Regions from separate parts of the Caldanaerovirga acetigignens genome, predicted to be linked through region 1. Evidence: riboswitches for the same ligand, from Rfam matches in the RefSeq annotation. Region 1 holds a riboswitch; the other holds the start of a gene.
What was found. A riboswitch is a leader RNA that binds a small molecule or an ion and turns the genes downstream of it on or off. The one in region 1 is predicted to bind cyclic di-GMP.
Positions count from the first base shown of each region.

Region 1 (5,692 bases):
CACAAGGTCGTACCATGCCAGCACCCGCCCACATGCAGGGCAGCGGGATCGCCCCCAAATTATCGTCTCTCCTCGCGGCAGGCGGTATATGACTACATTGAGAAAACTGCCGATAAATAGGCCTACTAAGAAGAAACTCCCCATCCAAAACATAGTTATCTTTCAAGTCCCTTCCCTTTGCTCAAATTCCAAACACTATACCATTACAATCCATCCATCCAGATGACCACCGAAATATAATACTTGCCGTTTTCCTCTCCTACATAGGAATAACCGATATCTTCTCGAATTTGCCTGTCCACGGCGTCGCGAATCCCTTCTTCAGGAAAACCGCCGATAGTAACCACGGCGCATTTTGTGTTGTTAACCGTAATCGGATTGCCCCCGGCGTCATACACGGTGCCTGTTATTCTGCTCTTCCAGTAGCGGTAACGCCCGCCCCAAGGCGTGGCGCCGGGCGGCTTCTCCAAGTAAGGCCCGTTCCAACCGGCATTACCGTCGGGCTTCATGAAGTACACAAAGCCATAGTCGTCGCTGAAGCCGGGGTCATAGAAATCCTGCCCTGCCTTCGGCCAATCACCGGTATCGGCGTAATAGGCGTAACCGGCCGCCTTTATTGCCCGAACATCGGCGACCACCCGCGATATCTTCGCCTTTTCCATCGCTTTGAAGACATTGGGCACAATAATAGTCGCCAAGATACCGGCGATGGCGATAACTACCAAAAGCTCCACCAGGGTGAAGCCTCGCTGGCCGCGTCTCAGGTTTGATAGACCAAGCCTCACGGTTCACATCCTTCCCAGAAAAAATAACATCTGCTCACCATCTACCCCTTGCCGGAAATGAGATGAGGCGAGTTAAGGTAGGGCCGGGTAGCCTGCTATAGGCGCATGAGCACCACAGGCAGGCTACTCCGACCGGGCAATTTGCATTATTGAGTTGCAGGCTTACTGTAAAGAATCCCTTAATCCTTTGAAATTAAAATATACACTTTTTTGGCACTTTTGTCTTGAATAACCATACTTTCGCCTAGATCAGCCTTCAGTCTGTCGGAAGCACTATCCGGTACAGACTGTAGTTCTAAATACCTAGCAAGATCGTTACCTGCTTGATTGTCCCAGTTGTGATTGCTGTCGTTTTGATATAAATACTTTCCACCCCACGGGTTTTTGGAAGGCCACCGCTCTAAATATGGACCATTCCAATTACTTTTATCAGGATCTGATGTGAAAGGGTTACTCACAAAACCTGGGTCGTTTCCATTATTATTCGTAAGATCTGCAGGCCATTTTCCTAAGTCAGCATAAAAGTTCAACGCTGCCGCTTTAATTGCCTTATAATCCGCTTCCGCCGCCGCTACTTTGCTTTTCTCTATAGCATTGAAAGCATTGGGTAGGATTATTGCAGCAAGGATACCGATAATTGCTATTACAACTAGGAGCTCCACAAGTGTAAAACCTGACTGGTACTTTCCTTTCTGGAAAATCCCTTTACCCATAAACAAAAACCCCCTTAATTTTTTATTTTTTTCGTTTATTATATTCATCACCTTTTTTTATTTTCTCTTGTCCACCTCCCTCCATGTCAACCCATATTCCCTATTATCTGGAAGTACGGCAGCAGTATGGAAATAACGATGAATCCCACCGCCGCACCCAGCACGACTATCATTACCGGCTCTATCATCGAAGAAAGTCGCCTAGTTGCTTCTTCAAGTTCGCGTTCGTAGAAGTTATTGACTCTCTCAAGGAGAGCATCCAGAGCACCTGTCTCTTCTCCCACTGCTATCATGGCTGTCACCATCGGCGGAAAAAGGCCGCTTATTTCAAGGGTATCCGCAACGCTCCTGCCTTCCCTGATGTTTTCCCTAGCCTGAAGGATAACGTCTCCCACTACCTGGTTTCCAACGGTTCTCGCCGCCACTTCAAGGGCCTCCATTATTGGGACGCCACTTTTAAGAAGCGTCCCTAAAATCCTGCTGAAGCGCGATATCACTGCTTTTTCGTAAAGAATCCCTACTATGGGGGCCTTCAAGAGCCACTTGTCAACCTTTCGTCTTGCGCGCTCCGATTTCATTAAGCGGATTGCGAAAAAAGTAAGTGCCAAAAGCAGGACAAATATTGCATACCATCCCCTTCGAAGTGCAATGCCGGTATGTAAAACCACCTTAGTAGGTAAAGGCAGTTGCACTCCCAGAGAATTCATCACGTTTTGAAAGGCCGGAATAACAAAGATAAGGAGCACCATCAATACTGCTACTGTCAAAGAAATTATTATGGCCGGATACACCAAAGTCGACTTTATTTTCTCTTCCAATTCGTGGTCTCTCGCAAGATGGTCCGAAAGTTCTTCCAAGGTTTTGTCTAGGGTTCCGCTGATTTCTGCCGCCTCAATTGAGCGGACAACAATCTGAGGGAATATACCTTGTTGCCGTTCCAAGGCTTCATAGAATGCGAAGCCTTCTCTTAAATTTTCCAGTATTTTCTCTATGCTTTCTCTCATTTTCTTCTTTTCAGTTTGTGTTGAAAGCATTTCTAATGCAGGCACTATGGGGATTCCCGCACTGATCATAGTGGCTAATTCTCTGAAGAAAACGGACAGGTCTTTTTTGTTGACTCTGTAAAACGCAGATTCAATCCAGTTAGCTATTTCTAGCACCCTTGTTTTTTTCAGTTCGACCACAAAAAGGCCTCTATCGTCAAGTTCCCTCAATGCCTCCTCTTCGCTTTTCGCTTCAATTTTACCTGTAATCAATTCTCCTCGTTCTCCTCTGGCTTTATACCCGAAAATTGCCATATATGTCTCACCTGCGATTTATAAAAAATATGCCGGGAAAAAATTCCCGGCAGCCCGGCTGCCATAGGCATAAGCCCTTAGGCCCGCAGCTTTGCGCCCCCGGCTTTCGCCGGGTTTGCCCTTTTTCAGGACAAATTATCATTTTCCTTTCCTATCAAAAAGGCTTTTGGATCAACTATCCCTCTTTGGCAAAGTTGGAGGATAGACATTTCCATCGTCTGCATTCCAAAGCGGCTTCCGGTCTGCATAAGGGAAATTATCTGGTAAGTCTTGCCTTCCCGTATGAGATTTCTGACCGCCGGAGTCGCTATCAAAATCTCGACGGCCGCCACCCGCCCTCCGCCGTCAGCTCGAGGTAGCAACCTTTGAGTAACAACCCCTATCAATACATCTGCCAATTGAGACCTTACCTGGTTTTGCTGGTGGGGTGGGAAAATGTCTATTATCCTGTCTATGCTCTGAACGGCACTGCCGGTATGCAGGGTCGCCAACACCAGATGACCCGTTTCCGCCGCTGTAATGGCAGTAGCGATAGTCTCCAGGTCACGCATCTCACCAACAAGAATTACATCAGGGTCCTGGCGCAGTGCAGCCCTCAAGGCACTGGCAAAGGAAGAGGTATCACTCCCTATTTCCCGCTGATTTACGATGCTCTTTTTATGCCTGTGCAGGTATTCTATCGGGTCTTCCAAGGTAACTATATGGCAGCTTCGCGTTTCGTTTATCCTGTCTATCATCGCCGCCAAGGTCGTGGTTTTGCCGCTTCCGGTGGGGCCGGTAACCAAAACAAGGCCGTGATTTTTATCGGCAAGCTCGCCTACGATTGGTGGAAGCCCCAGTTCTTCAATACTTCTGATTAAATCTCCTACAAGGCGTATGGCAAGGCTCACGCTTCCCCGCTGGAAAAAGGTGTTCACCCTGAATCGTCCCAATCCTGTTACAGAATATGCAATGTCAATTTCCTTTTTTTGGATAAATTCTTCCCATCTCCCAACCAAAATTTCTCTGGCCAACCTCTCCGTATCAGAAGCAGCAAGCACCGGCCATTCCGTATGAGGTTCCAGCACTCCATTACAACGGAAAACCGGATGCAATCCCACCGTTAAATGGATATCCGAAGCTTTTATTTCAACCGCTTTTTTTAATATATCTATTAATTGAACTTTCAAGTATGACCACCATACCCCACTAAAATCCGCTTATCGTCACCCTTAAAACTTCCTGTACCGTTGTCAGACCTTGGGCAGCCTTTGAGACCCCATCATCTCGCAAAGTAACCATCCCCCCGGCGATAGCAGCTTCCCTTATCTTCGATACATGCACCTTTTGAGATACCATCTGCCTTATGTCATCGGTCATCACCAGGATTTCGTGGATTGCCGTCCTTCCCTGGTATCCCGTATAGTTGCATTGCCTGCAGCCTTTGCCCCGATAAAATACCTTCCTTTTGTCATCCATAAACTCATATTCTATGTCTCCCGGCTTCGGCTCATAAGATTCGCGACACTGAGGACATACAAGCCTTACAAGGCGCTGGGCTACCACTCCAAGAAGCGAGGAGTTGACCAAAAAAGGCTCGATCCCCATGTCCAAAAGTCTGGTCACAGCCCCTGCAGCATCATTTGTGTGCAAAGTGCTGAAAACAAGATGTCCTGTTGTGGCAGCCCTTACCGCTATATCGGCGGTTTCTCTGTCTCTAATCTCACCTACCATAATTATATCCGGGTCCTGTCTAAGTATCGCCCTTAACCCCCGGGCAAAGTCAAGGCCGGCTTTGGGGTTCACCCTCACCTGGTTGATTCCAGGAAGCAGATATTCCACCGGATCTTCGATGGTTATTATATTTTTTTCAGGGGTATTCAAGGTATTCAAAGTAGCGTAGAGGGTAGTAGTTTTCCCGCTGCCCGTAGGTCCTGTAATAAGTATCATCCCGTAAGAACTTCTTATCAAACTTTCGTATTGTTCAAGAGTTCTCGGAAGAAAACCTAAACTATCGAGGCTCAAAAACATGTTAGCTTTGTCCAAAATGCGCAGGACTATTTTTTCTCCGTAAACTGTAGGCATTGTGGAAACCCTAAAATCTATGCTTCGCCTTTCCAGCGTTATTTGAAAACGGCCATCCTGCGGTAGACGCTTTTCCGCTATGTCCATCCCCGCCATGATCTTAATTCGGGAAACGAGGCTGTTTAAAACTCCTAAAGGAAGCCTCATAACCTCCCGCAAAAGCCCATCTATTCGGTAGCGCACCGCTACGTAGCTTTCTTGGGGCTCTATGTGGACGTCGCTGGCTTTGGCCCTTATTGCCTTTGATAAAAGCTGGTTGACCAATTGAACTGCCGGTGCCCTATCGATCCCACCAGCAGCAGGTTCATCTAAGTCATAAGTATCCCAGGAAGCAGCAGTATCCACCTTTATTTCTTCCAAAGCCGAAATTGCCGCTTCGTCTATTCGTGGTTCGAAAAACCTCCCTATAGCAGTTTCGATTTCCTTTTCTGAAGCAATAGCTGGTACTATTTCCATTCCCGTAGCTAATCGCAGGTCATCTATTGCATTGAGGTTCAAAGGATCTGCCATGGCCACCAATAGCCGGTTCCCGTCTTTTTTTATAGGGATCGCCATATATCTGCGCGCTAAAGCTTCAGGTACAATATGTACCACGTTGGAGTCTAGTTGATAATCCTCAAGTACTACTTTGGGTATGCCTAATTGAAACTCCAGAACTTCCAGAATATCCTTCTCTCTCACAAATCCCAGGCGGGTTAGAATTTTTCCCAACCGCTCTCCAGTCCGTCTCTGCTCATTTAACGCCTTTTCAAGCTGTTCTGCCGTTATCATACCCGATTCTACGAGCAAATCTCCCAGCCGGCGCTTTATGTCCACCTGGACCCCTTCTTTC
Region 1 covers NZ_FRCR01000003.1:206,955-212,646, forward strand. Annotated here, with positions in the region: gene BUB66_RS03730 (prepilin peptidase) at 1-144, opposite strand, end outside; gene BUB66_RS03735 (type II secretion system protein) at 204-785, opposite strand; gene BUB66_RS03740 (prepilin-type N-terminal cleavage/methylation domain-containing protein) at 965-1,546, opposite strand; gene BUB66_RS03745 (type II secretion system F family protein) at 1,585-2,796, opposite strand; cyclic di-GMP riboswitch class I at 2,842-2,926, opposite strand; gene BUB66_RS03750 (type IV pilus twitching motility protein PilT) at 2,922-3,965, opposite strand; gene gspE (type II secretion system ATPase GspE) at 3,985-5,676, opposite strand.

Region 2 (5,692 bases), on a different contig from region 1:
TTATAGAAGGACTGAAAATCCCAAAATAAGCTTTGGAGCGCCTAATACCGCCTGCTGGGAAGGGCGCTCTTTAAAAAGGCGGACAAAAATAGCCCAGCTGCCCAAACAGCAAGTTACGGTTTGGGCAAGAGGATAAAGGACATGGAAAGGCAATACCCTCGCTTTATAGTGGTTCACCATACCGCAGGGCATGACGTTTCGGCCTTAGAGATAAACAGGATGCACGCCGCAAGGGGTTACGGCATAAAGATATCGGAGCCCCATTCCCTGGTAGAAGAATACCGAAAACGGGGTTTCCCCTGCGAAGGCGAAGCTGCCGTAGTGAGCATCGGCTACCACTACCTTATAAGGGCCGACGGCACCGTGGAAAGGGGCAGGCCTGACTTTGCCCCTGGGGCCCACTGCGCCGCTGCGGGGATGAACTCAAGGGCTATAGGCATAGCCCTCACGGGTAACTTTTCTTCCAAAGACAACCCTGAAGGCAAAAAAGGCCATACCACACCTACGCCAGCCCAAATCAAAGCCTTGAAGGAGCTTATATTCTTTTTGATGGACGTCTACTTCATACCCCCGCAGTCGGTGCAGAAGCACTCGGAAGTCATAGGGGCGAAAACCGAATGTCCAGGTGACAGGTTTTCCTTTTCTTTTTGGTCTTGACAGCGAACGTTTGTTTGGTTATAATTGTCTTAAAGTTCCGCCTTCGCCAAAATCTGGAGGTGTTGTAATTGAACATGGAGACTTTTTTACATTCGGGCATCGCGGCTTTAGTGCCCGTTTACGAAAATGGCCAGGGAAACGTCACCCAGCTCATTACTTCCGACGGAGGAGAACACCTCATACCGAAAACGGTAAAGACAGTCTTAAAAAGGGTAGCCAGGACTTACGGGGCCGACCTTTCCGCCCTTCGGAAGAATTACGGAAAGGCTGTAAACCGGAAAAATTACGTGCCTATTCCCCTTTCTTCCTCTTTAATCCTTATCCCTGTAAAGTTCCGGGAAAGGCCTTTGAGCGAAAACGACGGAACAGTAGGATACCTTTCTTACTACGAGATACGCGATATCTCGGAAGAAGGTGCGAGCAGCCGGGTCACGCTTTCAAGCGGAAAAGAACTCAAAATATTGCTCGCCAAAGCGACCTTCATGGAATACATTAAAGACGCAAAGCTCATCGCGGGACTCTATGAAGAAAGGCATAAAACAGGCAATCATCGCATCAGCGAAGATAAATTGGCTTACGGAGAAAAAGAGCATCTCAGGGAGGAACTCGTAAAACTCCTCCTTCAAATTCTAGCAAAAGGCGGCGGGTTTTGACCGCCGCTTATGTTTTTCGTCATTCTTTCCTCACACCGACAAGCTCAATTATTTTTGATGCTATTTCGTAGTTCGGGAGCACGAATTCCGCACCTTTTCGGTCTATGGCCGCTTTTGGCATCCCAAAAATCACAGCGGTTTCGGGCGATTCGGCTATGGTCCTGCCGCCGGATTTCCTTATCTTTACCATGGCATCGGCTCCGTCGTCGCCCATGCCCGTCATAAGGACTCCTATAGTGTCTTTGTCGAAGATCGAAAGGACTGACTCCATGGTGACATCCGCCGACGGCATGAAACGGTGCTTAGGACTGTCGGTGAGCACTATCTTCTTTTTCTTTCCTTCTTCTGTCACCAGGAGGTTGTAACCGCCTTTGCCGACATAACATACGCCGGGCTTTATCTCCATGCCGTCTTCTGCCTCGATTACCTTAATCGCACATTGCTCGTCTAGCCTTTTTGCAAAAGGGCCCGTAAAGGCCGGAGGCATGTGCTGCACGAGAAACACCGCCGCGTTAAGGCGTGCGGGCAGATAGGGGAGCACTTTCATAATGGATTTTGGGCCTCCTGTTGATATTCCTATGACCACAGCCTTCATATCGCCGTCGGACAAAATGTATTCTTCGGGCATCTTCACCGGACTTTCATTAAAAGACCCTATCGTCCTTGCCCCCGCTTTTACCTTGGCGATTAGCTCCTCTTCGAAATCCTTTAATCCTGGTCTCACCCCTTGAGGCTTTGCCACAAAATCGAAGGCGCCAAGTTCCAGGGCCTTCAAAGTCACATCAGCCCCTTTTTTCGTCTCGGAAGAGAGCATCAACACATTCCCAAGCTTTTTCTCCTTAATCTTTTCCAGGGCCGAGAGTCCGTCCATCCCCGGCATGTTTACGTCCATCGTTATGACATCCGGGCGAAGCTTCTCTGCTTTTTCCAATGCTTCGCTCCCGTTTTTTGCCGTATCGACCACCTTTATATACGGGTCTTTTTCGAGCACGTCCTTTATAATAAGCCTCATCAAGGCGGAGTCGTCTACCACGAGCACTTTTATCATGCTTTTCACCTCAAAAGTCCGTCAATTTCGATGTTATTTTTTCAAGTAATCCCCCAAAGCCCTGTCGGTCTTTTTTATATGGTTTATGAGCCAATCAACCAGGAAGCCGTTCATCTTCACGACGAGGTCAACCGTCGGGCCGGTTTGTTCGAGCTTTCCTTTAAATTCTTCGAATTTCTTTATGAAAATTTCATGCTGGTTTTTATGCCCATCATAACCCGGGTAGCTTTCCGCCTTCATTATTTTCTCTTCTTCGCCGAAATGCATTACCACGTAATCCCCGAGAAAACCGATGACCTTCTCAACCTCCTGTTTACCTTTTCCTTTTGTGCAGGCTTCCATAAGGTCATTCACCCGCTTGAAAAGTTCCTTGTGCTGTTCGTCTATCGTTTCAATTCCCGTCGAAAGGTCTTCCGTCCACTTTATCGCCATCAATATCCCTCCTTTACGATAATATTCGCCAAAAAAATCACCTTTTCCTTCCGGTTTATGCTAGAGCTTCATAAATATACCTGTGGCAAAATTTTCTTGACAGCTCTTGGTGGCAAATTATAGAATAGTACTAGCATTTTGACGCAATATTCGACAAAATATCGCCGAAAAAGGCAAACCTGTCGAAAGGCAGGGGCGCAAAGCCATGGGCCTACGGCTCTTTAAAAGGGCTACGGTCGCCAGGCTGCCGGCTCGATAAAGCTAGCAGCCTTTTTACCACAGGCTGCATTTTTTAATTCAACTCTTTTATTCTTTCGAAAGGGGGTTTTAGGATTGGAAAAGATGGTCATTTTTGGTCTGGGGAAAGAACTGTACGGAATGGACATTTTTGAGCTGAAAGAGATTATAAGGATGGCTGAAATAACCCGCATACCTAAGGCACCTTCCTTCATAGAAGGGGTCATAAACTTGCGCGGAAAAATAATCCCGGTCATCGACTTGAAAAAGAAGCTGGGAATATATGGAAATGAAAATCCGGAAGAGAAAAGGATACTGGTGACCGATGTAGGTGGACAGACTGCAGGGCTCGTAGTGGACTATGTTCACGAAGTAGCAGATGTTGAGGATAAGGATATAGAGCCACCCCCTGCCGTGCTCGAAATCGAAGGCCGGTTCATAAAAGGCCTTGCAAAGATGGGAGAAAGGATTGTAGTCCTCCTTAAAGCCGATGAAATATTGAGCCTAAAGGAAAAACAAGAGCTGGAAAATTTAGCGAAAGAGGGGATGCAAGGATGAAGCTATTTAAAAGAAAGAGTGCAGGCTTTGAAGGCACGAGGAAAGGTTCGATAAGGGCAAGGCTCGTTACCCTTTTTCTCACAATATCTCTTTTACCCCTTGTTGCCTTGAGCATATTTAACTTTACCGTTTCGCGCAATACCTTAATGCGGACGGTGGACCGGGAGCTGTTGAGTAAAGCCTCCCATACAGCCGACACTTTGGAGTGGTGGATAGGAGAAAAGATAAAGATGGTCGAGGCCATTGCAGAAAACCCTGTGGTAAAAAGCGGGGATATAAAGAGCTTGGTAGAGTTGCTTAAGACTATTCAGCCCATGGTTTCGGACGTCCAGACATTATGGTACGCCACGCCTGATGGAAAGGTCTACTCTTACGTGAACGAGGACGTTACTTCCCCGGCAGGAGATATAAACGACCGAAAGTACTTTAAGGACCTGCTTGCGACAGGGAGGACGGTAGTCTCTGAGGTCTTGGTGGACAAATTCACTGGCAACAAAATTGTAGTCATAGCTTCTCCAGTAAAGGGTTCTAACGGTATAAGCGGCATAGTAGGCGCCGATATAAGCGTCGATATTTTAAGCCAGCTTGTGAACTCGGTAAAATACGCCGATACAGGCTACGCCTTCATAGCGGACAAAACCGGCCTCGTCATCGCCCACCCCGACCAGAGCAAGGTCATGACCCTAAATATCACCAATTCCGGGTCCGAGTCATTGAATAAGGTGGGTCAGCGCATGATAAGGGGAGAAGAGGCCGCAGTGCATTACGAATTTGACAATGTGGAAAAGCTCGCAGCCATTTCTCCTGTCGCTTTTACTGGCTGGTCGGTGTGCGTGACCGCACCTACTTCGGAAATATATAAAGGCCTTGAAGGTTTCATTTTCAACACTCTTTTAGTAATGGCGGCAGCGGCAGCGATAATAATCCTGGCATCCCTTGCCTTCAGCCGACAGATATCCACGCCTCTTGCAAGGCTCAGCAAGGTGGCAGACACCATAGCGATGGGCGACATGAGAGTTGATGTGCCCACTAACTTTTTTGGCGAATTCGGGGCTCTGGCCGTGTCGCTGAAGAGAATGGTTGAAAACACGAAAAGTGTAATAGAGGCGTTGAAGACATCGATAGAAAATCTCGAGGTTGCTGCCAGAGACATATCCCAGGGGGCTCAGGACACCGCCCAGGCAGCCGAGCAGGTAGCAGAGACTATAAACCAGATTTCTCAAGGTGCCCAGGACATGGCTCAAAATGCGGAAAACATTTCGGCCGCAGTTGAAAATTCGACAAAAGGAATCGAAACTTTGGTGGAAAATATCGGGTTAATACGCCAGAACACCACCGAAACTGCGCATAACACCGAAGAAGGGGACAAAACCATGCAGGAGCTCATAAGCAAGATGGACCTCGTATCATCCAAAGCAGAAGACATAAAGTCCGCAATGGCAGGCTTGTTCGGACACGCCAAGGAAATCTCCGGCATAACCGACATAATAACCGGAATCGCCGAACAGACTAACCTCCTTGCCCTCAACGCAGCCATAGAAGCGGCAAGAGCGGGCGAAGCCGGAAGGGGCTTTGCGGTAGTCGCCGAGGAGATAAGGAAATTGGCTGAGCAGTCGAGCCAGCAGGCCGGCGAGATAAACAGAATAGTGAAAAAGGTCGTGGAAAACATCGAGAATTCCAACAAAGTAACAGAGGAAGTGGTAGGCTTGATAGTGGAGCAGGCTTCCATCGGCGGCGAGGCTATGTCTCAGTTTAGGAAAATTGCCGACGGAGCACGGAAGGTGTCGGAACTTCTGAAGGAAATAGAAGAAAAGGCCAAAGCAGTAGGCGAAAACAGCAGGAAAATAAGCGAGGAAGTGGCCAATGCTGCCGCCATTTCCGAGGAAAACGCGGCATCTTCCGAAGAAATCGCCGCATCGGCCCAGGAGATGAGCTCGGCAGCCCAGACGATAAGCTCAAGTGCGAGCAGGTTAGTTGCCCTTGCGGAGGACCTGAAAAAGGAAAGCGAAAGATTTATTATATAATATAAGCTCGATGCCCCCATCCCCTGAAGGGGGATAAGGGGGCATCCTCAATTAAAGGAGGATCTTGTAAAATTGAAGCTTCC
Region 2 covers NZ_FRCR01000005.1:2,737-8,428, forward strand. Annotated here, with positions in the region: gene BUB66_RS04790 (YvrJ family protein) at 1-29, shown strand, start outside; gene BUB66_RS04795 (peptidoglycan recognition protein family protein) at 142-657, shown strand; gene BUB66_RS04800 (competence protein ComK) at 726-1,310, shown strand; gene BUB66_RS04805 (protein-glutamate methylesterase/protein-glutamine glutaminase) at 1,330-2,358, opposite strand; gene BUB66_RS04810 (bacteriohemerythrin) at 2,392-2,790, opposite strand; cyclic di-GMP riboswitch class I at 2,953-3,042, shown strand; gene BUB66_RS04815 (chemotaxis protein CheW) at 3,133-3,585, shown strand; gene BUB66_RS04820 (methyl-accepting chemotaxis protein) at 3,582-5,609, shown strand; gene BUB66_RS04825 (HD-GYP domain-containing protein) at 5,682-5,692, shown strand, end outside.
Region 2: linked by a shared signal. The riboswitch ahead of BUB66_RS04815 (chemotaxis protein CheW) and the one ahead of BUB66_RS03745 (type II secretion system F family protein) in region 1 are both predicted to bind cyclic di-GMP.